Regions from separate parts of the Thalassotalea ganghwensis genome, predicted to be linked through region 1. Evidence: predicted binding sites of a transcription regulator. Region 1 holds the regulator's gene; the other holds the start of a gene.
What was found. Region 1 encodes MetJ, which represses methionine synthesis genes. Its sites were predicted from a motif close to TAGACGTCTAGACGTCTA; they were not measured.
Positions count from the first base shown of each region.

Region 2: a site for MetJ is predicted at 10,067-10,084, ahead of metA (homoserine O-succinyltransferase MetA). Genes of this name have one in related genera too.

Region 1 covers NZ_JBQRUM010000013.1:237-15,758, reverse strand. Annotated here, with positions in the region: gene argA (amino-acid N-acetyltransferase) at 1-827, opposite strand, end outside; gene argH (argininosuccinate lyase) at 820-2,757, opposite strand; gene ACSLUH_RS13410 (argininosuccinate synthase) at 2,759-3,991, opposite strand; gene ACSLUH_RS13405 (ornithine carbamoyltransferase) at 4,025-4,936, opposite strand; gene argB (acetylglutamate kinase) at 4,972-5,745, opposite strand; gene argC (N-acetyl-gamma-glutamyl-phosphate reductase) at 5,738-6,769, opposite strand; gene argE (acetylornithine deacetylase) at 6,989-8,137, shown strand; gene ACSLUH_RS13385 (hypothetical protein) at 8,152-9,612, opposite strand; gene metL (bifunctional aspartate kinase/homoserine dehydrogenase II) at 9,726-12,170, opposite strand; gene metB (cystathionine gamma-synthase) at 12,194-13,354, opposite strand; gene metJ (met regulon transcriptional regulator MetJ) at 13,595-13,921, shown strand; gene ACSLUH_RS13365 (malic enzyme-like NAD(P)-binding protein) at 13,991-15,232, opposite strand.
Region 2 covers NZ_JBQRUM010000017.1:42,566-58,087, forward strand. Annotated here, with positions in the region: gene ACSLUH_RS15625 (TonB-dependent receptor) at 1-1,065, opposite strand, end outside; gene ACSLUH_RS15630 (HpcH/HpaI aldolase family protein) at 1,216-2,004, shown strand; gene ACSLUH_RS15635 (ATP-grasp domain-containing protein) at 2,045-3,265, shown strand; gene ACSLUH_RS15640 (IucA/IucC family protein) at 3,265-5,133, shown strand; gene ACSLUH_RS15645 (MFS transporter) at 5,126-6,304, shown strand; gene ACSLUH_RS15650 (IucA/IucC family protein) at 6,294-8,144, shown strand; gene ACSLUH_RS15655 (type III PLP-dependent enzyme) at 8,138-9,373, shown strand; gene metA (homoserine O-succinyltransferase MetA) at 10,188-11,144, shown strand; gene metH (methionine synthase) at 11,153-14,845, shown strand; gene ACSLUH_RS15670 (M13 family metallopeptidase) at 14,921-15,522, opposite strand, start outside.

The sequences.
Region 1 (15,522 bases):
AACAAGGCACTGTCACTGCGATAACTAATGCAATGACATCGTTCTACCCCTTGCTCGCCGCTTTCTATAATTGCTTTCAATAACAATTGCCTTAGGTAGCAGTCATTCTCATTAACTAAACTCTTAACCCGCCGGACGCTGCAACTTCTAATTAATTGACCATTTTCATCTGTTAAACCATCCTGCTCAGTAAAGGTGATCAGTTTATCGGCTTGCAACGCGATAGCTGTCTGCGTGGCGACATCTTCTAGCGCCAAATTGAAGACTTCGCCTGTGGTTGAATAACCTATTGGTGAAAGTAAGACAATCGCACCGTGATCGAGTTGCATATTAATCGCCTGCGTATCGACGCGGCGCACATTGCCGGTATACTTAAAGTCAATACCATCGCGAACACCGATAGGTTTAGCGATAACAAAATTCCCCGTACTGACTCGAATTTGTGACCCGTGCATCGGAGAATTTGCTAACCCCATTGTCAACAAGGCTTCAATATGGAGACGTAATGATCCTGTCGCATCTTTTACCGCTACCAGAGTTTCTGCATCAGTAATTCGAACATGCTTTTCAATGTGACGCTCGATACCCTGTTGCGCTAAACGCTCTTCTATTTGAGGCCTCGCACCATGCACTAGCACCAATTTGACGCCAAGGCTTCTTAATAGGGCAATATCGTGAATGATATTGGCAAAGTTATGATCAAGCACGGCTTCACCACCAAACATCAACACCATGGTTTTTCCACGATGGGCATTAATGTAGGGCGCCGCATTTCTGAACCATTTAACGTTATCTTGATCGGTTGCAACCGTTGGTAAATTACTCATCTGCTACTTCGTTCTGTACTAACTGATACAACAAGGCGACTTCATCTTCAGGCGATTTACCCGGCGCAAGTTCGCTATCTTCGATAATATTGGCTGCCAATTGCGTTTTATCGATTTCAACAAAGCCTAACGTTTGAAAATATTCAGGCAAATAGGTCAAGACGATGACTTGCTGCAACGCCATTTGATGGGCAAATTCTAGCAAATACTGTACTAATGCCTTCCCTTGCCCCTGATGCTGAGCATGCGATGCCACCGCCAGTGAGCGGATTTCAGCAAGACCTGTTTGATAGATATATAAAGAAGCGCAGCCAACAACTTCACCATCGAGCTCAGCGACAACAAAATTTTGTATATCATGAATAATATTGTCACGTGAGCGATGGAGTATTTCTCCTTGCTCAGCCCAATAGTTGGTCAAGCTCAAAATATTATCAACGTCAGTCATTTTCGCATGACGAACGGACATTGCAGCAGCCCGTTGCGCATTCAAACGTTGCTTAACTTGTTTAAGTGCCACATTAATTTGCGCTTTACCGGGTGCACCCACGACCTGAGCATTCAGTAAATCTTTGTTACCGGCAATCGCTTTATCTACTTGCGCTCTTGATGTTCCACCTAAAGCCTCACGCTTATCCAATGTCGATTCGATCGAAAGGTGCTGGTAGACATCTTTATCTATTTTTTCACTAAACGCCTGCAACTGCGTTAAGGTTAAGTCCTCTAATGGACAACCTTTATCAATCGCTGATAGCACCACTTCACCGACGATATGGTGAGCTTCCCTAAACGGGACATCCTTACTGACGAGGTAGTCGGCAAGTTCAGTTGCATTAGCGTAGCCTTGCTGCGCTGCCGCTAAGGTTCTCGAACGATTAACCTTAAGCCCTTGCACCACCAGTACCGCCATTTCCATACATTCTTGCCAAGTATCTAACGCATCAAAGAGCCCTTCTTTGTCTTCTTGCATATCTTTGTTGTATGCCAAAGGAAGCGCTTTCATGGTCATTAACATACTCATCAATGCGCCGCTTACCCGTCCGGCTTTACCACGGATTAATTCACAGGCATCAGGGTTTTTCTTCTGCGGCATTAATGATGAGCCTGAGCTGACCAAGTCACTCATCTCAACAAAACCGGCTTCGCCAGAGTTATAAAAAATTAAATCTTCAGCAAAACGAGACATATGCATCATAGAAATGCTGGCACAAGAAAGTAACTCAATCACATGATCACGATCGGAGACAGCATCTAGACTGTTCATCGTTGCGCTTCTAAAACCAAGCTGATGTGCAAGTGCTTGTCTGTCAATAGGATACGCAGTGCCAGCTAAGGCGCCCGACCCAAGTGGAGAAACGTCTAAACGATAAATAGCATCATTTAATCGATCGATATCGCGGTTAAACATTTCTACGTATGCCAAACACCAATGACCAAATGTCACTGGTTGTGCTCGCTGAAGATGCGTATAACCGGGTAAAACAGTATTTCGTTCTTGCTCCGCTAGGTGAGTAAGCGCTTGCTGAAGGTTCACTAGGGCAATAAGAATATTACCGCCAGACTCTTTACACCATAACTTCAAGTCTGTTGCTACTTGATCGTTTCGACTGCGCCCAGTATGTAATTTTTTGCCTAAATCACCAGTTTTCTCTATTAGCTGTAACTCTACCCAGCTATGAATATCTTCGGCATCGGAAGAGTGTATTTGTTCAGGATTTTGCTCAACCGAAACTTTTAGCTCAGTTAGTGCCTGTTCAAGGGTTGCAAGCTCTTGCGCTGACAATACGCCAACCTGATGCAAAGCACCAGCCCATGCTATTGAGCCAACGATATCTTGCACTGCCATTCGATAGTCAATAGGTAAAGAGTCATTAAACTTCTTAAACTGCGCACTTGCTTGCTCTTTAAATCGACCGCCCCATAACGCCATACTAGTTCTCCTGATTTGCTTTGGCTAATGCGTTAATTCTGCTTGAAAGACTGAATAAGCGAATGAAGCCCTCGGCATGTTTTTGATCGTAAACGTCATCAGCACCAAAAGTTGCAAATGCTTCTGAGTATAGGCTATTCGGTGAGCGACGCTGAGTTACGGTTGCCATTCCCTTATAAAGTTTAACGACAACATCACCAGTAACTTGCTCTGCGAAACTTGCAGCGCCAGCTAATTGCGCCTTGGCAAGCGGTGTAAACCAACGACCATCATAAATAACATGAGAAAACTGATGACCAATAGATTCACGATATTTTAAGGATTCTTTGTCAAGAATTAAGCTTTCCAACCCTTTATACGCTGCCATTAAAACAGTACCGCCTGGTGTTTCATAACACCCTCTAGACTTCATTCCCACTAAGCGGTTTTCGACAATATCAATACGTCCTACACCATGTTGTGCTGCTTTATCATTAAGGTACATCAGTGCGTTATAAGCTGACATTGCTTCGCCATCAACAGCAACTAGCTCGCCTTTGTCAAAACTTAAGGTCACTCGCTCCGCTTGATCAGGAGCATCTTGTGGATCCACCGTCATTGTCCATACTTCTTTGGATGGCTCACACCAAGGGTCTTCTAACTCGCCTCCTTCGTGAGAGATGTGCCATGCATTAGCATCACGACTGTAAATTTTAGTGAGTGATGCAGAACATGGGATGTTGCGCTCTGCAAGGTATGCAAGTAAATCTTCCCTTGAAACCATGTCCCACTCTCGCCAAGGAGCAATAACGGTAAGCTCTGGCGCCAATGCAGCAAAACATGACTCAAAGCGAACTTGATCATTACCTTTACCAGTGCAACCGTGACATAAAGCGTCTGCCCCCAATTTCAATGCCAGCTCAACGTGAGCTTTAGCTATAACAGGACGTGCCATCGACGTACCTAAAAGGTATTGCCCCTCATAAACAGCACCTGTTTTCAAGATCGGGTAAATATACTCTTTAACGAACGCTTCTTTTAGATCAACAACGTGACACTCGGAGGCGCCGGAGGCCAGTGCTTTCTCCTCAATACCGACGAGCTCTTCTTCACCTTGACCTACGTCAGCGCAAAAGGCGATCACTTCACAACCATCGTAATTCTCTTTTAACCAAGGAATAATTGCTGAAGTATCTAACCCTCCGGAGTAGGCCAAAACGACTTTTTTAACGGTTTTTTTTGCTGCTAATGCCATGATAAATTCCTAAATATTCTATAAACTAATTAATTAACTGAGTAAGCTGACAAGGACGGCGTTTTGCGCCCACATTCTGTTTTCTGCTTGCTCGAACACTACTGCCATTTCACTGTCAAATAACTCAGTAGTAATTTCTTGTTCTAAATGCGCCGGCTGACAATGCATGACGTATTTTGCGCCGGTTTGCGCCATCAATTGATGGTTGACTTGAAAAGGCATAAAAGTGGCTGCGATATCTTTTAAAGTAGCGTCAGAACCCATTGAAAGCCATGTATCTGTGTAAATAACGTCTTGCTGTTTGAGTTGTTTTATATCATCAAGTATTGATAAAGAGGCACCAGATTGCTGAGCAAAAGCTTTTGCTTTGGCAATCATAGATTGGTCTGGACCATATCCTTGAGGGCACACTAAGGTAAAGTTGACCCCTAAAATAGCGGCCATCAGCATCAGCGAGTTAGAGACATTATTGCCGTCACCAACATAGGCAAAGTTAAGGTTTTCAAGCGATGTAAAATGCTCTGATAAGGTCACAAAATCCGCTAGAGCTTGGCAGGGATGAAACTTATCACAAAGTGCATTAATCACGGGTACACTGGCGTGCTCCGCCAAGGCTTTAATAGCATCATGATGAAAAACTCGAGCAACTATAGCATCTGCATAACAAGAAAGGTTTTTAGCATAGTCGCTAATACGCTCTCTTTCGCCAAGCTTGCCATTTTGTTGTCCAAGGTAGAGTGCATGACCGCCAAGTTTGTTAATACCAACATCAAAACTAACATGAGTTCTTAACGAAGGCTTTTCAAATAACATAACTACCGACTTACCCGCTAATGCTTTAGCATAGTCATTAGGGTGTGATTTTATCGTTTTAGCCAGCTCAATTAACGATAAAAGCTGTGCTTGACCGAATTGATCATCAGCCAAAAAATGTACGAAAGACATAATTAATCCTGTTCGAAATTTAAATGGTAATAAACTTAAAGTGTTGGCTGGATGCGGGTGCCTACATGAGCGCCGTTGAGCAAAAGCGTAATTTGCTCTGGAGCTTGCCAGCTAGCAACCGCGATGCTTCGTCGTAATTGATTAGCAGCCTTAAATGCTGCGTTAACTTTTGCTTGCATACCACCAGCAATGATCCCTTGCTCGATCATCGCTTGTGCATGAGGTTGACTTAAACTCTCGATATAATTGCCGTTACCATCTTTGACACCGTTAACGTCAGTTAACAGTAATAAATCTGCATTTAATAATTGACAAACTACCACGGCAGCATCATCAGCATTAACATTGACTAACTGCCCATCAGCCAGACTACCAATCGAAGAAATAACAGGTAAAAATCCACTTTTAAGCAAATTATCGAGCAATGTACTGCTATTTGGCTCTGGAACGCCAACACAACCTAAGTCCAGTGGATGCGGTTGGCAGTTAACCATTGCACCGTCACTTAACGATACACCAACGGCAGTCAAATTTTGGTTATTAGCCATAGCAACAATATGCTTATTTACGGTACCGGCAAGCGCACCAGCGATAACGCCAATTTGCTCTTTGGGTGTGACTCGCAAACCAGCCTTCTTCGTCGTAGTGAAGCCTGCTAGAGCAAGGTGCTCATCAACAACACATCCGCCACCGTGAACCAAAACAACGTTTTGTTCCGTTAGGTTTGCAATTACCGACAGTAACGCTGTTAACGCTGACGAATCTTCAAGAATTGCGCCACCTATTTTTATGACTAACGGCTTACTCATAAAGCGCCCCCTGAATCAATCCGAAATGACTAGGTAATCCCAGCGAAATGTTGGCACATTGAATCGCTTGCGCTGCTGCCCCTTTCAATAAATTATCGATAGCGCAACTAACCACCAGTACTTGCTGATTTTGATCAAACTGCCAATGTAAATCAGCAAATGGCGTGGTCGCGACATTATCGACTTTTGGCCATTGAGCTGTTAAACGAACCAGAGGCTTATTTTCATAAGCATCTAGATAGGCCTGATTAACCATTTCAGTGGTTGTTGATGGCTTTAATTTAAGTGTGATCGTACACAGAAGGCCTCTTTTATATGGGGCTAGGTGCGGGTTAAAAATAACAGGACTACCTGCCTGCTGGCTAATTTCAGGTTGGTGTCTATGCTGCAAGATATTGTAAGGTGCCAAACTCACTTCATTGAAGCTTGTTGCTAAAGATGCTTTTCGACCGGCACCACTTACACCACTTACGCCATTTATCACAATTAAGCTATTAATATCGTTTAGGTCTTGCGTTAAAACGGGCAATAGCGCTAAAAGACTTGCTGTTGGGTAGCAACCAGGTACAGCCACCAATGAAGTATTGGCAATGTTAGTCTGATACCACTCTGCCAAACCATATTGCGCTGTCGTCAATAAATCACTCTGCTTGTGATTAAAACCATAATACTGAGGGTAGAGGTGCACATCCTTTAAACGGAAACCTCCAGATAAATCAAAAACTTTAACCCCAGCGGCTACAAATTTTGGCGCCCACTCAACACTCGTTTCATGTGGTGTCGCTAAAAATACGGCATCAAGATGCGCCGCGGCCTGTGAAAGCCATTGTTCAGTTAGTGCTTTTAATGAGGTATCACATATACCCAGATACTTAGGATATAAGCTCGAAAAGCTTTGCCCCAATGCATCACTGCTTTCTGACACCACTAGGTCGACTAGCGACATTTGTGGGTGTTGGCATAGCAAAGCAACTAGCTCGGCACCAACATAGCCACTTGCACCAACCACTGCAACTTTCATCAAAACCTCATAATTGCAATTCTATTCACCCTTACTGCCTAAGGTGAACGTTAAAACCAAACACCGAGATAAATCTTCGATATAACCAGATTAACCGTAGTTAAATAAATAAGTATTGAAGCTGAACAACAACTCAATTAATCTTGTCTATACTTCAACAACGGCGAAAATACCACCTAATGGGTAGATATGCAACTATTTAGCATAATTATTTTATAAAAAATGAAAAATTTACCAGGCTTTAAAGAAGCATTGACACAATTAATTGCACAACCTTCGATCAGTTCGGCATTACCCAATTGGGACCAAGGCAATTTGTCTACTATTCAATTACTGGCCGCATGGTTTGAGCAACTCGGATTTACCATCAACATTCATAGCGTTCCTCATTCTCGAAATAAATATAACTTGTTGGCAAAATTAGGTGATGGTGACGGCGGTTTATTGTTAGCTGGGCACAGTGATACCGTTCCTTACGATGAACAACGATGGCAAAGCGATCCCTTTCAGGTGAAAGACGCTGATGATAAGTTTTACGGCTTAGGTACCTGCGATATGAAAGGCTTTTTCGCCTTTATTTTGCAAGCTTGTAAGCAATTGCATAAGCAATCATTAAATAAACCACTCTATATACTGGCAACAGCAGATGAAGAAACGACCATGGCAGGTGCCCGTTTTTTTATGGAAAAGCAATGGATAAAACCTGATGTGGCGGTTATTGGGGAGCCAACCAATTTGGTGCCAGTTGTTATGCATAAAGGCCATATGTCACATAGAATCAAAGTACAAGGTCAGTCGGGGCATTCAAGTCAGCCAGATCTAGGTGTCAATGCTATTGAGATTATGTATCAAGTACTCAATGCGTTGCTCGAACTTAAAGAAAAATTAGCATTACATTATACCAACCAAGCATTTGCTGTCCCCATGCCTACCCTGAACCTAGGTGCTATTAGTGGCGGTGACAATGCCAATCGCATTTGTGGTTATTGTCACTTAGATATCGATATGCGCGCATTGCCAGGACTTAAAGACGAAGAGCTAATTACTTGGTTAACCGAAGCGCTAATGCCAATTCAGCAAAAATTTCCTGAGCGGATCAGTATCGAAGAATTACACCCAAGCTCGCCGAGTTTTGAGCAAGATAAGGCAAGTGAATTAGTACGCTTTGCTGAAAAGATATCCGAACATTCATGTTGTGCTGTGAATTATGCAACTGAAGCCCCGTTTATTCAGCAACTTGGTTGTCAAACAATTGTTATGGGGCCAGGTTCAATCGATCAAGCCCATCAACCCAATGAATTTTTGGCGTATAATCAAATTGAGAAAACAGAGCTGATGCTGGTTCAGTTAATCAACAAATATTGCATGTAAGGGATGAACTTCTGTTACTTATTGCTCTTGTTCCATAGCTTTTGATTATCTTTGATCGTGAAGTAATCACCGGCATGCCAATACCTTGGCAATAAGTCGAGCTTTTTACGCTCTTGATAATTAGAAGCCAAGAGCTCTAAAATCTCATTTAAGCGCTCTTTACTGATAGTGGCAAAATCTTTTGCCACATCAACATTGTATAGGTTCTTATCTTTTTCAATAATGATATCTTGGCCAAAGCCGATAAAAGTGAGATGTCGTGTCGCTGTTCGGCAGATTGGCTGTTCACCATCCTCTGGGTAAAGTTGGGTAACTATAGCGTACTCGTAGCGATCACTTTTCTCACCATCTTTGTCTGTAGGGATATAAGTCACCCCAAATCCTTGAGGGAAGTCACCCGTTATTTTATATAACGCATCAACAACCAACTGACTGCAATTACCTTTATCAGCATTTTGATTAAGCGCTTGATATACCTTAGGTAAAAGCTTGTAGCTATAACTCGCCTTGGTGGATAAAATTATCGACGTGTAAATTTGAGGCACTTTCAATAGATTACCAATCCCTTGTTTTGGGGTAATCGAGCCTTTTAATAACTGTTTAATAAAAACGAGTTTTTGATGCTCAGCAATATTAAATTTATCTCGCTCTTCTTTGGAATTCCCGACATAGATAGGCGCGCCAATACCATCAACCAAAAACTTGACCGTTTCACGAAAGTTAATTTGTAGTAGCGCCTTTCGCTCTTCAACGGGTAAAGTACGATGAATATCAAGCTTACCATCAGCGCCTGTTAATATTTTTTGCGCATCGGGATGATAATTGCCGATATCCTGAATAATGGCCGCCATTAAAATTGGAACTTTTATTCGGTCAATAACTGACTCGAACGCCTCTTTATCATTTGCAGCAAGCACTTCATAATCGCCTACCGATAACTCAGCTAAGCTATCTTTTAGATACGGGTGTTCAAGTACAGAGGATTGGTCGAGGTATAACCGATCAAATAGGCGTAAACACAAAATCCCTTTATAAAGCGATTTGTGGCGCTCATTAACTTCAGCGACTTTTTTACCTTCGGTTGGACTGATCAGCTGAATGGTGCCGAGAAATTGTGCCGATTTGCGACTAGTTTCTTCAAACGTTGCGCCCTCAGTTAACGAGAGCACCTCTTCACAGACTTCAAACAAATACTTATAACGCTCATTACTTTCATAACGTAGCTCTTGTTTAAAGTCTCTCAATTCTCTTTCAACGCGCTTAATTGCCGTTTTGTTTTCTTCGGCATTTTCCTTTAACGTGGCAATTTTAGATTTGTAGTTATCAATTTGCTGCTGATTTTCCGCCTGTAACTCGAAAAATGCAATGGCACGCTCTAGTAAAGAGTCTTTTAATATACTGCGGCCATACAGCTTATTTAAAAGCTGTTTGACCTTAGTAGTAAAGTTAGTGTCACTGTAATTTTTCTTCGACATGAATAGGCGATTTCTTGTTCAGCATTATTGTTATCACCTTCTAATGCTAGTTAATAATTACAGAACACTCAAGCACTTAATTTCTTTATCGATCAAAGTACTTAATCCTAAGGCTATGCGCCTTTTAGTTTTACTTGACGCGTTCTTCCTGATAATTGTTTGCAAATATGCACAAGATCTGAGTGCAATCCACCTGCGGTGACATCTCGTCCAGCACCTGGCCCTCTAATAACCAGTGGGTTATCTCCATACCATTGACTATGTATTTTAAAGATATTGTCTCCAGGAGAAATATTGGCAAACGCATCATCCTGACCAATCGCTTCGATACCAACGCTCGCCTTAATTCCTCGCTCACTGACCGATAAGCGCGCGATATAACGCATGCACGCTTGCTCTGCAACAACGTGTTCAAGCTTTGACTGAAAATCATCATCCAATTTAGTTACGCTATTTAAAAACTCTGCTTTTGATAGTTCAGCTAAAGCCTTAGGAACAAGGTTTTGACAACTAATATCTTCTAAAGATAATTCAAAGCCAGCGGTACGAGCCAAAATTAATAACTTACGTTGAACGTCTCGTCCCGATAAATCTTCTCGTGGATCTGGCTCTGTTAACCCTTGCTCAAGTGCCTGTAGCAATAACTGACTAAAGGGTTTTTCACCCGTATAGGTCTCAAAAAGCCAAGATAACGTGCCAGAAAAGATGCCTGATATTTCGGTAATTTTATCTCCACTATCCAGTAAATCTTTAATCGCGTAATTAATCGGTAGGCCAGCGCCAACCGTCGTATTGCCTAACCAAATACTTTTACTTTTATCCGCCGTTTCAACTAATGCTTGATATGTTGAAACCGGAGAAGAAGCCGCCCACTTATTTGCGCCAATAACGTGAATACCTTGCTCAAAAAACCGCAAGTAAAGCTCACTAAACGTTTCACTAGGAGTGATATCTACGACAACCAATTCATCATAAGGGTGATGGGACAACCAATCTAATAACTGTTCATTATCATAGCTTTGCGCATACTGATTAAATTGTTCCATTGCTTCTGAGGCATCGATGCCATCATTATTGATTAACGCTTGCTTAGAAGTTACCAATCCAACAAGGTGAAGATTTTCAAGTTCATGTACTCGATTGAGTTGCTCAGGCAGCAACTCTAAGAAGCGAGTCCCGATATTACCTAAACCAACAACCACTAGCCCTATATGACGGGCATCTTTAGTCATATCATGATGAACATTATTGAGCAGTTCTACGGTACAGTTAAGCGGTAAAATTGCAATATAACTATGTTTACTTTTAGACTTAACAAATTCGATGACCTTGCTGTGACGTAAAGAACGTTTAAAGCGCGCTCTAATATCGCCGTGCTCTGTCACTTTATGACCTACTGTTGCCATAATTGATGCTGGGATAAATGCCACTTCAGTATCGTGACTTGCTAGCCATTGACTAACAGATTTTTGTTGCTCTTGATGAATAACAATAAAGCCTTTATCAACATCATAAGTGATAGCATTAAACTCTTGTGCCGCTTTAAGGCCACTATCACCAAGAAAGCTGTCACTTCGCGCAAGCAATAAATCATTCAAATAAGTTACCGACAATTCTTGTTTTGCTATCTGACCAAAAGATCCGATTTCTGTACCACTGATATTAGGTGCATAACTACTTGCGACATGTAGATGTGTAGCGTGATTAGTCAACGGCTTAAGAGTTTTAGCGTGTAGAACCGGGTTTCCTAAGCGTCCCAATTCTTTAGCTACACCATTGGGTAAGCGATGAAGTTTTCTCGAATGTGGAACAACACGAGGATCAGCACTGTAAATACCATCAACATCTGTCCATAAAGTGACATTATTGGCGCCAACTAACGCTGCCATAATCGTTGCCGAATAATCACTGCCATTTCGCCCTAGCGTTTTAGTTAAGCCTTGACTATCACGGCTGATGTAACCCGTAACGACTGTGAGCTTACCGTCAGCTCTCAAGCTCTTAAGGTTTGTTTCACTGATATCATAAAGTACCTGACAGTCTCGCTCATTATCGATAACAAGGAAATCTCGCGCATCTATAAATGCACTGGGACAAACACGCTCATTGAGAACGGCAGACATCAATCTCGCAGACCAAAGCTCACCAAACGCTAGAAAGTCGTTAGTATAGCTGCCAAAGCCTTCTTTAATCCATTGACGAACCAATAAGAGATCATCACGCAAATATTGACATAATCGTGCCGCACTTGACTTATTAAGTAAGGAATTGATTAACGCCGCTTGGTTACTTTCGAGCATGGCAAGTGACTGTTCAAGTCCGTCATCATTTGTTTCAATTAAGGGTAAAATATCAAACAATTCATCCGTTGTGTCGCCATTAGCGGAGACAACCACGACATCATTTAATTGACAGTGTTGCTGAATAATACCAACGACCCGTTCAATACAAGTTTTATCCGCTAAACTGCTACCACCAAATTTATGAACATTGACGGCTTGCTTAGCCAATTGATTATTGTCAGCACTTAATGCGACAACATTTGCTGCTTGTTCCATACGATACTTACACTTAACTTTAATTAATTTAACTGACTAGCGACCAAAGCATTGTTGAGATCATTAATAATATCACCAATGTCTTCAATACCCACAGAAATTCGTACTAACGATTGCGTGATCCCTGCTTCTATTTGGGCGCTGAGTTCCATGCCTGCGTGTGTCATTGTTGAAGGATGACTGATCAAACTTTCTACACCGCCTAGCGATTGTGCTAAGGTAAACAGCTCGACATGATCGAACAATTTTTTAACCGCTTCTAATCCACCTTTCACTTCAAAACTCATCATTGCACCTGCACTTTCCTGCTGTTTTCTTGCAACATCGGCATTGGGATGATGTTCAAAGCCAGGGTAATAAACAGTATCAATTGCTGGATGTTGATATAGAAACGAAGCAACGGCATCCGCATTTTCTTGGTGCTGCTTCATTCTAACGGGTAGCGTTTTTAATCCTCTTAAAGCCAGATAACTATCAAATGCAGAGCCAGTTATACCAATACAGTTTGCCCACCACGCTAACTCTTCACCTAATTCTTGAGTTTTGGTTACTAAGACACCGCCGACAACATCGCTATGACCATTAATAAATTTGGTGGTTGAGTGAAACACGATATCAGCTCCTAACGCCAGTGGTTGCTGTAAAATAGGCGATAAGAAAGTATTATCAACTGCTACCAAAGCACCTGCTTGAAGACTTAGTTGGGTAACTTTTTCAATATCAACGATGCGCAATAACGGATTACTGGGTGTTTCAACTAGCACTAATTTAGGTGATTGTGCTAAAGCCTTTGCAAGTGCATCATCATCGTTTTGATCAACAACAATCAGCTTAAACTGTCCGCGTTTTGCTAAATGCGTAAATAATCGATAGCTACCACCATAACAATCATGAGGAATAACGACAGAATCTTCCGTCGTTAACAACTGACAAATAAGATGCACAGCTGACATACCAGTGCTAGTGACAATCCCCAACGCTCCACCTTCGAGATCAGCAATGGCTTGCCCAAAAGTTGCTCTTGTCGGATTACCGGTACGAGAATAATCAAATTGACGTTTATTGTTAAAACCCTTTAAGGAATAAGTACTTGATAGGTGAATAGGAGCAACGACAGCGCCATGATGTTGATCACTATTGATACCTGCACGCACCGCAATGGTTGCATTTTTCTTTTCAGACATAACCGTACCTAAAGCCTTTTTTCTAAATAGATGTTTGGACGTCTATAACTCTAAACGTTTTAAATTTCACGGTCAAGAAGTTTTAGACATCTAAACTTCTACACATATATAGTTGACTACCGCCCAACAAACAGTAGAATCATAGCTTGTAACTGTTACCAATTACAGCGATCAAGCATAGTCAGTTGCTCTTATCACTTAACAACATACAATAAAGATAAACAACCCAGAGGTAATTTCATGGCAAAGTGGAATGGCGAGTACATTAACCCTTATGCGGAACATGGGAAAAAAAGTGAACAAGTAAAAAAGATCACCGTTTCAATTCCCTTACGTGTATTAAAGGTTTTAACGGATGAGCGTACTCGAAGACAAGTTAACAATTTACGTCATGCCACTAATAGTGAACTGCTATGTGAAGCATTCTTACACGCATTTACCGGTCAACCTTTACCTGATGATGCAGATCTTGCCAAAGATAACAACGAGAAGCTCCCCGCTAGTGTCAGAAAAGTGCTAGAGGAAAAAGGCATTACCGATTTTTCACGCTACAGTGATGACGACTAGCGATTCAATCTGATTTAAACAAAAAGCCAGTAACTGATAAAGTTACTGGCTTTTTTATGGCAATAGCGTTTATAACATATAGTCTTTAGGCAACTCTAAACCAGCAACCCCTGACTCTACTGCAGCCATCGCGACAGCGCGGGCAACACGAGCGCATAATCGTGTATCCATTGGCTTTGGAATAATGTAGTCTTTACCAAATTCTAATGCTTTATCACCGGAAGCTGCCAGTACTTCTTCAGGCACAGGTTCCTTTGCTAATTCTCTGATTGCATGAACACAAGCAACCTTCATCTCATCATTAATCGTTCTTGCTCGCACATCTAATGCGCCACGAAAGATAAAAGGAAAACACAGTACATTGTTCACTTGATTTGGATAGTCAGAACGCCCAGTGGCGATAATAACATCATCACGTGTCGCCAATGCTAACTCTGGCTTAATTTCAGGATCTGGATTTGAACAGGCAAAAATAACCGGGTTATTCGCCATTAATTTAACATGTTCAGCACCCAATACATCGGGCCCTGAAACACCAACAAATACATCAGCGCCATCAATCACATCTTCAAGCGTACGTTTATCGGTGTTATTGGCAAATAAACGCTTATATTCATTCAAGTCATCGCGACGTGTGTGAATTACACCTTTGGTATCTAGCATGTAAATCTTTTCACGTTGTGCACCACATTTTATTAGTAACTCCATACATGCGATCGCAGCCGCCCCTGCGCCCATACAAACAATGTTTGCGTGACGTAAGTGCTTGCCTTGTATTTCCAACGCATTGATCATTCCAGCGGCGGTGACAATTGCAGTACCGTGTTGATCATCATGAAAAATCGGTACTTTACAGCGTTCTATTAGCGCTTTTTCGATGACAAAACACTCTGGTGCCTTAATATCTTCTAAATTGATACCACCAAAGGTATCAGCAATATTCGCCACTGTGTCGATAAAATCTTCAACGGTTTTATGTTTAACTTCGATATCAAACGAGTTAATGCCAGCAAAACGTTTGAACAAGAGCGCCTTACCTTCCATTACCGGTTTAGCAGCCATAGGACCTAAATTACCTAATCCTAATATCGCTGTTCCATTAGTGATAACCGCCACCGTGTTGCCTTTGCCTGTGTACTTATAAACATCTTCAGGGTTTTCGGCGATTGCTCTAACCGGTTCAGCAACACCTGGACTGTATGCGAGCGCTAAATCTTTGCTCGTTTCTGCAGGTGTTGTTAGCTCAACACTGATTTTACCTGGAGTAGGCAGTGCATGATAATCTAAAGCTTGTTGACGTAAGTCGGCCATGGGGTGTTCCTAAATGCGTTGAATAATTGTAATACCTGAACAAGTACTGTTAACTTTTATTGTTTTTATTATTTATATGGTATTGCATATCACTTGATACAATCAATAGGGTTTTTATATAAAAAATCGCTACAGGCTATAATATACGGGACTATCAACAGTCCCTATTTAAAAATAACATAGCTAATATAAGCGATATTTATGCGATTAAAACTAGCATTTATTAGCTTTCATTAATAAAAATCAGGCTAAACACGTTCAAAACAAGTTTAGCGATTTTCGTTAATTTG
Region 2 (15,522 bases), on a different contig from region 1:
AGTATTAAAGGTGGCTCTTAATCCTTCTTTTTTTGATTTGATTAAGGACTGGCCGCCTTCGACACCTAAATCAACATTACCTAAGCGTGTCGAGTAAAAAAATACGTTTTCAATTGTTTGCTTATAAGCATCAAAGTCTAGTAGGGTGTTTGCAAATATTTCAGTATCGGTATATTTTAGCTGGAAGTTATGGTTACCTCGAGGCCCTTGAGGAGCTGCATTAGGGGGACGGTTTTCTGGATCATTGATGGCATAGGTTTTTTCGCCTTTATTGATATCACCGATAACGTCAATCCAGTTTGTATCTTGTTGTGATTCATAATAATTATAGGTAAAACCAACACTTTTATCACTATCAAATTGGTAGTTTAACTTCGTAAAATAATTATCGGTTTTACCTTCTGACAGCCCATATTGCGTACCTAAAGCATCACCTTCTGCATCACGTAAAACTCCATTTTCTTCAACGCTAACGCTGATCACATAACTTAAATTATCAACTGCACCACTAGCCGTAGAGGTGATTTTTTCTCCAAAAGAGTCTTCTAATTTAACGGTACTGAAACGTGTTGAGATATTGGTGTCTAAGTTAAAGGTGTCAGATGAATTAGTTTTTTTCGTTATATAGTTAATAATTCCACCTGCGGCACCATTGCCGTAGATTGAGGTTGCACCTTGTATAACTTCAATACGTTCAATTACGCTTGGGTCTAGCGTTTTTACGTCTAACGCTCCATTCCTTAGAGGGGTTGATTGCGGTACGCCATCGATCATTACAAGTGCAGCACGCCCTCTTAGTGTTTGACCAAAATTACTTGATGTACCTGTAGATGTGCTAATGCCAGGCACATGCATTGATAATAGACTTTGTATATCTGAAGATATTTTAAGTTGCTGCTGAATGGCTTTCTTATCAATAACTGTAATTGAAGCAGGTACTTCATCAATACTCTCGACAATTCGGCTCCCCGTAACAACAATACTTTCTATATCATCAGCTTGTACTTGAATATGAGAGCCAATTCCAATCGCTAAAGTACTTAGCACTAACAACGTCTTTTTCATTTTATCACCACTCCTTTATTTAAAAACATCATATTAACATATTTCATGTAAATGAGAATGATTTTTATTTGCATTAGAGTGGTTTATGTCATAAGTTATAAAAACAAAGCTATTGGTAACTTTTATTTTATCTAAAGAAAAGGAATATTCATGTTAAGAAAAAATGTCATTAAATCAGCATTAAAAGCGGGGGAAGAAGTATTTGGTTTAGTTAACTCTGTACCACTTCCCACTCTAATTGAGATGATAGCTTATGCTGATTATGACTTTGTTATTTTAGATTTGGAGCATTTATTACGTGATCCAAGTGAATTAGAGCACGCTATACGTGCAGCAGAATGCAGTGGTATTACACCACTAGTACGCGTACCAATTGATAGTCCTCACCTTATAAAACACGCATTGGATTCAGGGGCGCAAGGTATTGTTGTGCCACAAGTTAGCAGTAAAGCACAAATAGAATTGGCTGCTAATGCTTGCTATTACCCGCCACAAGGAACAAGAGGAATTACCGGAGGGAAAAATACTGGGTTTGGCCGTTTATCAATAACTGATTACGTTAAACAAGCTAATGAAGAAGTTATGTTGGTCGTGATGATCGAAACGAAAGAAGGGCTTGCAAATTTAGATGAAATTCTAAATGTTCCTGGAATAGATATGGTGCTAGAAGGAGCCTTAGATTTATCTGTTTCTTTAGGCCATGGTCATAATACTCAACATGCTGATGTGCAAAACGCTATTGACGAGATTGCCTTGCGTTGTTCGAAATTTAACCTGCCTTTTTGTGCGATTCCTCGAGTTGATGGGCAAATAGAAAAGTGGCGAGCAAAAGGTATTACAGCTTTTGTCGCGGGGCAAGACCGTGGGATTTTATTTAGGGCTTTACAAAAAAACTTAGCTCAATTTAAACCACCTTCAAAACCAACCATGCCATTTTAATTGTTCAAAAAGACAAGTTTAAACCTTAAGGATATAGATCATGAAAAGGCAAAAGCCAATTATCATTTTAGCACACGTCGTTAATAAAACAGTAGTTGATGGTTTTTTGCCCGCTGCTGTTGAGATGGGACACCCAGTGTTCATTTTTACCGATCAAGCGATCGCACATCAAACATACTTTAGTGAGGAGCAGTTATCTAGTTACCCTACTGAAATCATCGCTTGCGATGTCTTTAATGCACAAGCAATCATTGAAACTATATTGCAACAAGGTATTGATGCCGCCGCCATTTTTTCAAATAGTGATTATTTGCAAACTGCTTGTGCTCAAACCGCTTCATTTTTTAATTTACCAGCAAAAAATTGGCAAACTTGTTACAGAGCAAAAAACAAGTATGCGATGCGCGAGCATTTACGGCAGAAAAACATCGCCAGCACTTGGTTTAGCGCTTTAAATAGCATGGAAGAATTAATAAGTCTATCACCGCCTTTTCCTTGTGTTGTGAAACCTCAACAGGGCGTCGCTAGCATGAATGTCAAGCTATGTGAAACATCGCAACAACTAGAACAGTTCTGTCGACATTTTTGGCAAAGTATGCCTGAACAATCACTCATTATTGAAGAGTATATTCAAGGCAATGTTTTCACATTAGAAACATTAGGAGATGGAAAAAATATTATAGCTTTAGGCGGTTTCGATGTTGAAATATCTCCTTCACCTTATTTTGTTGAAAGGAAAGCTTATTGGGTGGATAACGTGACGAGTGAGCATAGAGTTGAAGCTTTTGAGCAAGTTAAAGCATTCGGTGTGAATTTTGGCAGTTGTCACAGTGAGTTTATTCTAACAGACCAGGGGCCTCGCTTAATTGAAATAAATTATCGGACGATTGGCGGTAATAAAGAGTTTTTACTTGATAAATTAGCTAGTTTTAACTGGTTTAAGCAAGTATTGAAACTACATTTAGGGGAAGAACTACCCGAAACACTCTCAATAAAAGGTGAAGCTATTGCACATTATTACACTGCTGAGCAAAGCGGCAGTCTAATGAAGCAGCCCGAAGCTTTTGAGCTTCATCAGCCACATTACATTAAATTAGAGCACCTGAAAAACGCAGGTGAAAAAATCGAGCTTAGTCATTCTGATCGTGACCGACTAAGCATTTTAATTGCTCATTCGAAACAATATGGTCAGATCAAAGAATCCACGCTGCATGAAACACTAAAAACAATAACGAACAACTTGGTTTGGGAGATCAGCTGATGAACCAGCCCATAGTTAACCCAAAACGGTCTATGCAAAAAGTGACTAAAAACGATGTTGGTAACACAATAATCAGTGAAGCACAGCAATACATTACACGCAGGGTTTTAGATGCATGTCTTAGAGAGAATGTTAGAGATATCTTTAAATATGGTGAGATTATCAGTGGAAATGCTATAAGCAGACTCTTAATAGCATGGCCTTATGCAAAACCAGAACAATGGTTATCCATTACACATTTAGGTGACTTTACGCTTTATTTACCGCTTGAAAAAAGTCTGTTTATTCAGCCTTGGAAAGTATCAGTTCCTGCATGGTTAGTATTTGAGAATGAACATTTATATATTGCTCAGGGCTATCAAGATTGGTTGATGTTACTGAGTCGCGACTTAACTGAAGAACAGCAAGGTTATTACGACATTTATATAAAAGAGTGTGATTGTGCGGTTGATCATCGCGCGATCGCGAAACAAATTTTCGAAACTCAGCAAGATAAACTCAATCAAGAAATATTCAATAATACTGATAGTTGGCAGCAGCTTTCTTTTACTGAACAATTGGCAGCGCATCTAGACCATCCACTTTATCCAACCGCTAGGGCAAAATTTGGTTTGGATGAAAAGGGGGTAGAGGCCTATTGTCCAGAAGCCATGGCAGAATTTTCTTTAAATTGGCTTGCTGTTCCAAAAACCTTACATATTAGTAGCGTACCAACGCCACCGGCGCAATGGCCAAACTTTGAGCAAGTAGGGCTTCATGCATCGTTAGCTGAAAGCCACCAACTAGTACCTGTTCACCCTTTAATGTTTAACCAATATATCATTAAAAAGCTAAATGATTGGTCACATAAAGCGGACATTCACTTTGCTCCATTAAGTTATCTGAAGGTTAGGCCCACTCTATCTGTAAGAACAGTGTTGTTGCTGGAAGAGCCTAACATACATATAAAACTGCCTTTACCGATGCACACTCTTGGTAGCAAGAATATTCGTACAATAAAACCCAGTACCATCACAGATGGTTTTGTCTTCCAACAAATCTTACAACACCTTGCTATGCATGATGAACACTTAAAGGATCATTATTTACACAGTCACGAACAACAAGGTGGGCATGTCGACCAACGTGCAGATCTTGCTTGGTTGATCAGAGAGTATCCAGGTGAAGTATCGTCAACGGCTCCTGTTTGTGTTGCTGCTTTTATGGCCGAAAATCCCGACGGTACGCTAGTGATCGAACAACTGGCTAAGCATTTTTATCAATCAGATTTAGCGAAATTATTAGACGATTATTTTGGTTTATTACTTAACGTACACCTACGATTATGGTTAGTTTACGGTATTACGCTTGAAGCTAATCAGCAAAATTGTCTAGTGCTCTTTCATGAAAATAAACCGCTAAAATTACTTTTTAGAGATAATGATTCGGGTCGGATATACCCTAGGCGGTTATTGCAAGAATGTCCGAGTTTACAAAACAAGTTGGCGCAATTTATTGATGCCCGCATGTTTGTTGATGATGACGTGCCTTTGTTACAGATGTTTACTACCATCATTCTTCAACTCAATATGACGTGCCTTATTCATGAACTATTGATTCGAAATTTGGTGAATGAAACTGAAACTTATCAACTATTGCAGAAAAAATTTCAGCAAGCGCTTAGCCAACTAAATACGCAAGATGTTGAAACCGCATATGTAGAAAAACACTTGATTAAAGCGCCTCTTCATTATGTTAAATGTTTGCTCTCTGCAGGAAGTTTATTGAGCAAAAAAGATAGCGGGGCAGCGAGTATTAATAAGTTTTATGGCTTAGGTGCTATAAATCCTTTAATGCCACAAGCAGCGAGTGAAGTAAATAATGACTAAATTTAACCCCATAGTACTTACAGTACTTTTTTGTCATTTTTTATCGTCATTTACCATATTAGGTATGCCTTTATTTTTTCCTAAAATCATGGAAAACTTCCTGACGAGTGAACAACAAATGTATATCGGCTGGTTTTATGTTTTGCCGACCATTTGTACCGCAATCTCCAGCCCTTTATGGGGGCGCTTTGCTGATAAATACGGTAAGCGGCTTTCATTAATGCGAGCACAGCTGGGCTTAATGATTGGTTTTATTATTGCGGGTATAGCACCTAACTTATGGGTCTTCTCATTAGGTTTGATCATTCAAGGTACTTGTGGAGGGACATTCGCTGCTTCAAATGCTTACTTGGCTAGCCAAGTACGCCCTAATGAGCTTGCTAAAACGCTTAATGTAACTCAATTTTCTGCTCGGCTTTCTATGATGGTCGCTCCGATATTATTAGGCGTTTTTATTAGTATCGATAAACCGGTCACTCTATATTGTTATTTAGCTGTTTTACCTTGTTGTGCGGCGATAGCGATAAGTCGACTACCCGTGAAAGAAAAACAATATGATAAGGCATTAAAAAAGACTAATAGAGCGCATAAAGGACAAGGCTTTCTACTGAGTTTTAATCGTATTTTATTGATTAAATTTTTATTTAGTTTTTCTGTTGTTGTGTCATTTCCATATTTTTATCCTTATATGCAAGGCTTAGGAGCAACCAATAATACCCTTATTGGCTGGTATTTTAGTTTGCCTCATTTAGTGTATTTAGTTGTTATTGCCGTGAATAGCAATTGGCAAAAACAATGTTCGGCAACTCATATGTGTACGTTAGGCTTAGGTGCATTATTGGCTTCTGTCCTTTGTCAGTATCAAGCGGTAAATGATAATTATATTTTCATGTGGCGTTTGTTGATGGGCGTAGGTATTTGTTTAACGTTTATTGGTTTACATCAAGGGATTGCCGTTTTAAAAACAGAAAAAACAGGCTTAATGTTTGGACGGTTTGATAGTGTCAGTAAATGGGCAGGAGTGATTGCTGGCTTATGCTCAGGCCTAGCGATTCAAAATTTTAATGTACACAGTCCATTTCTTATTAGTGCTTTAACCAGCACCGCCGCATTAATGCTGTTAATTCTACCCCAAGTAAAACAACCAGAGACTAAACAATATGTCAGCTAAACAATTATACTCATTAAAATTTAACCGTTCCTTACACGATAAGAAAGCTGAGTTGCGCAGTATCACTGACCTTTTGAATTGTTATTGTCGAGAATATGCTGCGCCGAAACAACAAGTTTTTATTAATCCAACATTTGGTCGTCAGGACTGGCCTGATGCGCTTAAAGTTTCTTTTAATAAAGGTAATGACCAGTTTTTGTTAGTGTTACTGCCTGAAAGTCAAAGTCGCCTTATTGTTCGGGTAAAAGACTTAAAAAGTTTGGGACAATGCCGATATACCAGCGCCCCATACCTTAAAAAGCTTGGCAGTGGTTGGCATAAGTTAGACCATAAAAGCTTAACATTGCAATTATTAAAACATTTAGCTGTTGTTTTAAATCAACCATTAAATAATGAACTGTACCGGCAAATTCAAAATAGCTTATTTAATAGTCAGCAATTTTTATCATATAAGATGCAAATAGACTCTGTTAATGAAGCACAGAAAAAATTAAGTAAAGACGGTTTTATTCACTCAGAGCAAGCGTTAATTTGGGGACATGCTTGGCATCCAACACCAAAAAGCCGAGAAGGTATTTCTCAGGCGGCGCTAATGAAAATTTCGCCTGAAGTAGGTGCTTGTTTTCAGCTAAACTTTTTAGCCGTTAAAGAATCACTACTAAAAGCGAATAATAGTGAAGAAATAAATGGTATTAGCGAGTTACAGCAGCTGCTTAACATTGAACTACCTAAAGATTACCGCCTATTACCTTGTCATCCTTATCAATTTGAAAAGTTTAAAAATAGTGCGTTATTTATACAAGCGATAGAGCAAAAGTTGATTGTCGACCTAGGTAAACATGGTAGTGAATGGTACCCAACATCTTCAGTGCGTACTTTATATAATAGTGAGTTTAATTTTTTCTTAAAATTTTCTCTCCATGTTCGCTTAACTAATTGTATCCGTAAAAATGCTTGGTATGAATTGGAAAGTGCAATATTTCTCACTAACGTAATTGAACAGGTACATCAAAAACAGGGAATTCCATTCACCCACTTTATTATAATGAGAGAACCGAGCTCCGTTACGCTTGATTTACGTTCCTTAGTCAATAAAAAATCGTTTGAACATACTGAAGATGATGTTCAACAATTAAGTGAAGCATTTGGTTTATTGTTTCGTACTAGTTTTGATCAAGCGGAGTTAGATAATTACCAACCAAGGGTAGCGGGCGCTTTATTTTCAGATGATGAAGACTTCGCAAGTGCAGTGATCCCATATGTTAAATCATTAGCTTTAGCACACCATTTAACATTTAATAATGCAGCCTTATTATGGTTTGAAAACTATTTAACGAGTTTATTAACACCGGTTTTATATTACTTCTTTAAGTTAGGTATTATCTTTGAACCTCATTTGCAAAATACTGTTATCGGATTTACTGATCATTTGCCAACCCGTATTTACTTGAGAGATTTAGAGGGCACAAAACTAATCGAAGATTTATGGCCGCAACAAGCTATTGATAGTTTAAGCGAGCGGGCTAAGCAATCCATTCATTACGATCGAGCTCAGGGGTGGCGACGAATAGCCTATTGCACCTTGATCAATAATATTAGTGAAGCTATTTACCACTTGAGTGGCGATAGCAAGATACAAGAGCAAAAAATGTGGCGACAAGTGCGTCATGCCATTATTAAGTATCAGCAAGCATTCGGTCGTGAAATAGAGTTGGACGCTCTGCTAGCAGGTGAAAATATTCCTTGTAAATGTAATTTTATGACTCGCTTGTTAAAACGTGCAGATAAAGAGGCTGATTATGTATACCTAACGAATCCTATGGGAGAGTCATTATGTTAGCGACTTCGATAGCCAATAAACAAGTGACCCGACAGTGGTCATTAACATCACCATCCATTGAACATGCATTAAAGCAATTAAGTCGGCAAACCAATGAGCCACTATGTGCTTATATTTATGATCTTAACGCATTAGCACAACACGCGCAGGCTATGGTTGACGCTTTACCTGAGAATTGCCAATTATTTTATGCGGCTAAAGCTAATGCAGAGGCACCGATACTAGCAACACTGAAATCTATAGTGCATGGTTTTGAGGCAGCATCAGGTGGTGAGTTATCATGGCTATGTGAGCAGTTACCTGATGAAACTTTGATTTTTGGGGGGCCGGGTAAGCTCGACAGTGAATTACGACAAGCTATTAATGATGGCGTAGAATTTATACATGTAGAAAGTTTATATGAACTTCAACGTTTACAAAATATTGCTGAAGAACTGAATGTCCGCGTTTGTATTTTGTTGCGTATGAATATTGCGTTAGGTGGTATTGAAACAACTAAGTTAACCATGGGAGGAAAAGCGACACCTTTTGGTCTTGATGAAAGCCAATTGGATAAAGCATTAACAATAATACAACAATGCCCAAATGTAAAATTAGAAGGATTTCATTTTCATTTAATGTCTCATCAGCTATGCCTTAATAATCATCTAAAATTAATGGCATTATATTTTGATACCTTCCAACGTTGGCAAAAAAAATACCATTTAGCATTAAATCACCTAAACGTTGGAGGGGGGATTGGGGTCAACTATACCGATGTTAATGATGTTTTCGATTGGCCAAGGTTTTGTCACGAGTTGAAAAAACTGATCAATGAAAAAGGAGTGAATAGTTTAAAAGTTAGGTTTGAGTGTGGTCGTTATATTAGTGCTGCGTGCGGATATTATTGTATGGAAGTATTAGACATAAAAAAAAATCATGGTGAGAACTTTGTTATTGCCAAAGGAGGGACACATCACTTTAGAACACCCGCAGCTCAAGGTCATAGCCATCCTTTTACACTATTTAAAACGAATAAAAGGCTAGCTAATTCACCATCGTTAAAAGATTGTGAAGTAACTATAGTTGGTCAGCTATGTACGCCAAAAGATGTTTTAGCGAAAGGGCAATGGATTGATAGCATTAGTGTCGGCGATTATGTTGTCTTTAACCACGCTGGTGCGTATGCATGGAATATTTCACATCAAAATTTTTTAATGCACCAAAAACCTGATTTTTTATATGTATAAACTTTACATATATTATCGAATATTCATCTGGGCAGTTTAATGTGATTTTTCGCATCCCCCTTCGAATAAAATAAAGTCTGAATAGTTATATTTGGACTTTTTTACTTTTGTGTTGTTGATAGTAGGCATACATTTAAGCCATAAGTACAGGCCAGCAAACTAATAAATAACAAGAGTACTTTTATTGGTAAACCGATAAAATCATCAGTGTGGAATTTATACTTGAAGTTCCTGATTTTGTAGCTATCGAGGTTTCGCTGAGTTCAAAACGACTCAAAATTTTTCCTGTATAATGATTTCCCCAACTCCTCTTATAAGTGTGGTTTTCATTTGACATTTGAATACCCAAGGCTAATGGAGATTCAATATTATCAGGCAGAAATATTCGATTGATTTACCTCCAGCTAAGGCTGACATTACTATTGTGTACACCTGTATCGCTGAGGTTTCAATATGTTTGTTTGAACCTTTCTTCTGAATTAGTACCACTTCTTCATTGAAGCGATTAGCAATCAGTAAATTATCAGATAAAATTCGAAAAATATTACTTGCTAGTTTTTGCGTTTTACAAAATCATTAATCAAAAACGGGCTTGTAGCCCTTGCACTGTATCATTCTCGCGCTTGACGGTATTCTCATTTTAAATGACGTTTTACATAAACCCAAATTGGACTAACTCATAACCAAATCATTTGGACGTCTATACGTTTAGATGTTGACATATCTAGCAATCCAAGGCACATTAACCTTCCTAATTTTTAATAGCGATAAATCACGTTTCGTTATACTAAAGTAAAACTACAGGAGGTTGAGAATGCCCATTAAAATTCCTGATCAATTGCCAGCGTTGCAAGTGCTTGATAATGAAAATATATTCGTCATGTCAGAGCACCGTGCGATTAATCAAGATATCCGTCCAATGGAAGTGGCGATCCTCAACCTAATGCCGAACAAAATAGAAACTGAAGTGCAAATTCTTCGGATGTTGGCAAACACTCCGTTGCAAATTAATATCGATTTTGTTCGTATTACTACGAATGAATCAAAAAATACGCCTAAAGAGCATTTAGATACGTTTTATCATTTATTTGATGATATTAAGCACAAGCCCTATGACGGCCTAATTATCACTGGTGCGCCACTAGCATTACTTGATTATCAGCAAGTCACCTTTTGGGATAAAATCTGTGAAATCTTTGATTGGGCCGAGAAAAATGTTACTTCGACGATGTTTTCTTGTTGGGCTGCTCATGCAGCGCTTTATCATCACTATGGTTTAAAAAGAACGCTGAGAGAGCAAAAGTTATCAGGCGTCTACAGCCATCGCACGTTAAATCCTAAAGAAGAGTTAACTCGAGGCTTTGATGAGCGCTTTAATGTACCACATTCTCGTTATGGCTATATCAGTAAAGAAGACTACCAATCGGTTGATGAATTAGAGGTCTTGGCTGAGTCAGATGAGGCTGGTGTTTACCTCGTGGCCAGTAAGAATAAGCAGCAAGTTTATTTAACTGGCCATCCCGAGTACGACACATTCACGTTAAAAGAAGAGTATGAACGTGATGTTAAGGCGGGTTTAAACCCTAAAGCACCTGAAAATTATTTTAATAATAATGATGTTAGTAGTGTGCCGTTAAGTTCATGGCGTAGCCATGGTAGCTTATTGTTTACCAATTGGTTAAATTACTATGTTTATCAAATTACCCCGTATTTGTTGGATGCTGATAATATTCAAGCTATCCACCCTGTCGTTAAGCGATCGTTAAAATGAGTAGTAACATGAAAAAATCACCATCCTACGCTTTGTTAGAGCAAAGATTAAAAGACAATATATTATTGCTTGATGGCGCGATGGGTACCATGATCCAGGCCTATAAGTTTGAAGAGCAAGACTATCGAGGTGACAGGTTTGCTGATTGGCATTGTGAGGTTAAAGGTAACAATGACCTATTAGTACTCACGCAACCAGAAGTGATCAAAGCGATTCACCGCGAGTACCTGCAAGCGGGTGCCGATATTATTGAAACCAATACTTTTAACGCGACTACCATTGCCATGGAAGATTATGACATGGCGGCGATTAGTGCAGAGATCAATCGCGAGGCTGCTGCACTAGCGCGCATTGTTGTTGATGAATTTAATCAACAAACGCCAGATAAGCCGCGTTTTGTTGCGGGTGTCTTGGGACCAACAAACCGCACCTGCTCAATTTCTCCCGATGTTAACGACCCATCGAAGCGAAACGTTACTTTTGAACAGTTAAAAGCGGCATATATTGAATCAACTAAAGCGCTCATTGAAGGTGGTGCTGATATTATTTTAGTGGAAACGATATTTGATACCTTAAATGCTAAAGCGGCTTTATTTGCAGCAGAAACCGTGTTTGAAGAGCTTGGCTATTGTTTGCCGATTATGATTTCTGGCACCATCACCGACGCGTCAGGCAGAACCTTATCTGGGCAAACTACGGAAGCGTTTTATAATTCTTTACGTCATGCTAAACCAATTTCTTTTGGTTTAAATTGTGCGCTTGGGCCGAAAGAGTTAAGACAATATGTTGAAGAGCTAAGCCAAAATTGTGAGTTTGCGGTTTCTGCGCACCCTAATGCGGGTTTACCGAATGCGTTTGGTGAATATGATTTAGATGCACAAAATATGAAGGTGCATGTCCAAGAATGGGCGCAATCGGGCTTTTTAAATATTATTGGTGGCTGTTGTGGCACAACACCCGAACATATTGCGGCAATGGCAGAAGCGGTTGCAACCTTACCACCAAGAGTCATTAGTGAGAAAGAAGTTGCCTGTCGCTTATCAGGTCTTGAAGCATTAACCATTGATAAAAACAGTTTATTTGTCAATGTTGGTGAGCGCACTAACGTGACAGGATCAGCAATATTCAAACGCTTAATCACTGAAGAAAATTATGATCAGGCTATCGCTGTTGCGCTACAACAAGTTGAAAATGGGGCGCAAATCATCGATATCAACATGGATGAGGGCATGCTTGATTCTAAAGCGGCAATGATTAAATTTTTGAATCTGATTGCTGGTGAGCCTGATATCGCCAAAGTGCCTATTATGCTCGATTCGTCAAAGTGGGATATTCTTGAAGCGGGCTTACAGTGCATTCAAGGTAAAGGTATTGTTAATTCTATCAGCCTCAAAGAAGGGGAAGAGAGTTTCCGTCACCAAGCAAAATTAGTGCGTCGCTACGGTGCTGCCGTGATTGTTATGGCCTTTGATGAAGAAGGGCAGGCTGATACTCGCGAGCGCAAGTTTGAAATTTGTCAACGCGCTTACCGTATTTTGGTTGATGAATTAGATTTTCCACCAGAAGACATCATTTTTGATCCGAATATTTTTGCTGTCGCAACAGGTATCGAAGAGCATAATCGCTATGCGGTTGATTTTATTGAAGCAGTCGGTGACATCAAGCAACATTTACCCCATGCAATGATTTCTGGTGGTGTCTCAAATGTTTCGTTTTCATTTCGAGGAAATAATCCGGTTCGAGAAGCCATTCATGCAGTATTTCTTTATCATGCCATAAAAAATGGCATGGATATGGGTATCGTCAATGCCGGTCAATTAGCGATTTATTCAGATATTCCCGAAGATCTGCGTCTTGCTGTAGAAGACGTGATCCAAAATTCAGATGATGGGGCAACAGAGCGTTTACTCGATGTCGCAGAGCGTTATCGGGGACAGGCCGGTGTTAGAGACAATAAAGCGGATCTTGCATGGCGAGAACTACCGGTCAATAAACGGTTAGAGCATGCGCTGGTTAAAGGGATTAATGAATTTATTGTTGAGGATACCGAAGAAGCGCGATTACAAGCAACACGGCCGCTTGATGTCATTGAAGGACCACTTATGGATGGCATGAATGTGGTTGGTGATTTATTTGGTGCTGGTGAGATGTTTTTACCCCAAGTCGTAAAATCTGCTCGGGTAATGAAACAAGCGGTTGCTCATTTGAATCCTTATATCGAAGCGGAAAAAACGGAAGCCAAATCGAATGGTAAAGTGTTATTGGCTACGGTAAAAGGCGATGTGCACGATATCGGTAAAAACATTGTTGGTGTTGTTTTACAGTGTAATAACTATGACATTATTGATCTTGGTGTCATGGTGTCCTGTGAAGAAATTCTCAGAGTTGCAAAACAAGAGAAGGTCGATATTATAGGCTTGTCAGGTTTGATCACTCCATCTTTAGATGAAATGGTGCATGTCGCGAAAGAAATGCAGCGTCAAGGTTTTACCTTGCCATTACTCATTGGCGGTGCCACCACATCGAAAGCCCATACCGCGGTAAAAGTATCTCCACAGTATGAGCATCCTGTCGTTTACGTACCTAATGCATCACGCTCTGTTTCAGTGGTCAGTAATTTACTGTCAGATGAGCTCAGACCCGCGTTTATGGAAAGACAAGAATTAGAGTATCAGCGAGTGCGCGAAAGGCATTATAAAAAGGGGCCTCGTTCAAGTTTGATTTCACTTGATGAGGCTAGAGCTAATGCCACCCCCATTAGTTTTGACAATTATCAGCCAGTTAAACCTAATAAACTCGGTGTTACCGTGCTTGAAAAGCTCGATTTAAATGTCGTGCGAAATTATATTGATTGGACGCCATTTTTTATGACATGGCAGCTATCAGGTAAATATCCGTTGATTTTAAAGCATGAGGTTGTCGGTGAAGAAGCAACGCGTTTGTTTAATGATGCCAATGCAATGCTTGATGACATTATTGCCAATAATAACTTAACCGCTAAAGCTGTATTTGGTTTATTTCCAGCTACGCGCGTTCAAGACGACATTATTATTTTTGAAGATGAGCAACGAGAACAGCAATTAATGCGAGTTCACCATTTGCGCCAACAAAGTAAGAAGCCACAAGGGCAATATAACCGTTGTTTAGCTGACTTTGTTGCTGAGCAAAGCTCTGGTATCAACGATTATGTCGGTGCCTTTGCTGTGTCTGCAGGTTTTGGTGCCGAAGACTTAGTCAAGCAATACGATGCCGAGCATGATGACTATAACAGTATTCTGGTTAAAGCAGTTGCTGATAGATTAGCTGAAGCAAGCGCAGAGTATCTTCATGAGCAAATTCGAAAAGAATATTGGGGCTATGCACCAGATGAACAACTGGATAACGATGGATTAATTCGTGAGCAATATCAAGGTATTCGCCCGGCACCAGGCTATCCAGCGTGCCCTGAACATACGGAAAAAGGACTGTTATGGAAATTACTCAACGTTGAAGAAAACATCGGTATGGAATTGACTTCAAGTTATGCGATGTGGCCTGGAGCGGCGGTTAGCGGCTGGTATTTTGCTCACCCAGAAAGTAAATATTTTGCGGTAGCTAAATTGGGTAAAGATCAGGTGTTAGATTACGCGGCAAGAAAAGGTTTTACCATTGAACAAGCTGAACGTTGGTTGTCTGCCAATTTGGATTATGAACCAGAATAGCGCTAATGTTTAGCAAAACCCCACAGGAAAAAAACCGGTGCAAGCACCGGTTTTTTATTAGGTCATTATCTGAAATTACCAGATACGAATACGTTCTTCTGGTGCTAAGTAAAGCGCATCGCCTTCTTTAACATCAAACGCTTTATACCATGCATCGTGGTTACGAGGCGCTAATGCTCTGAAACGACCCGGAGCGTGTGTACCTGCGCGTAATTGGTTTAGCATACTTTGCTCGGTACGCTTTTCTTTCCATACTTGCGCCCATGCTAAGAAGAAACGTTGATCGCCAGTTAAACCATCAATGATCGGTGCTTCTTTGCCGTTTAAGCTTAATTTGTATGCATGATATGCCATGGCAATACCACCAACGTCACCAATGTTTTCACCTAAGCTGTTTCGACCATTAACGAAATTGTCAGGGATTGGTTCGTACTTGCTGTATTGCTCAGCAAGTTTGTCGGCTTTAGCTTCAAATGCGGCGCGATCTTCGTCAGTCCACCAGTTCCGTTGAATACCATTGGCATCAGATTTTGAGCCTTGATCATCAAAACCGTGACCCATTTCGTGACCGATAACGGCGCCAATGCCACCATAATTTACTGCTGGATCTGCATTTGGATCAAAGAATGGTGGTTGCAATATTGCAGCTGGGAAAACAATTTCATTGAATGAGCTAT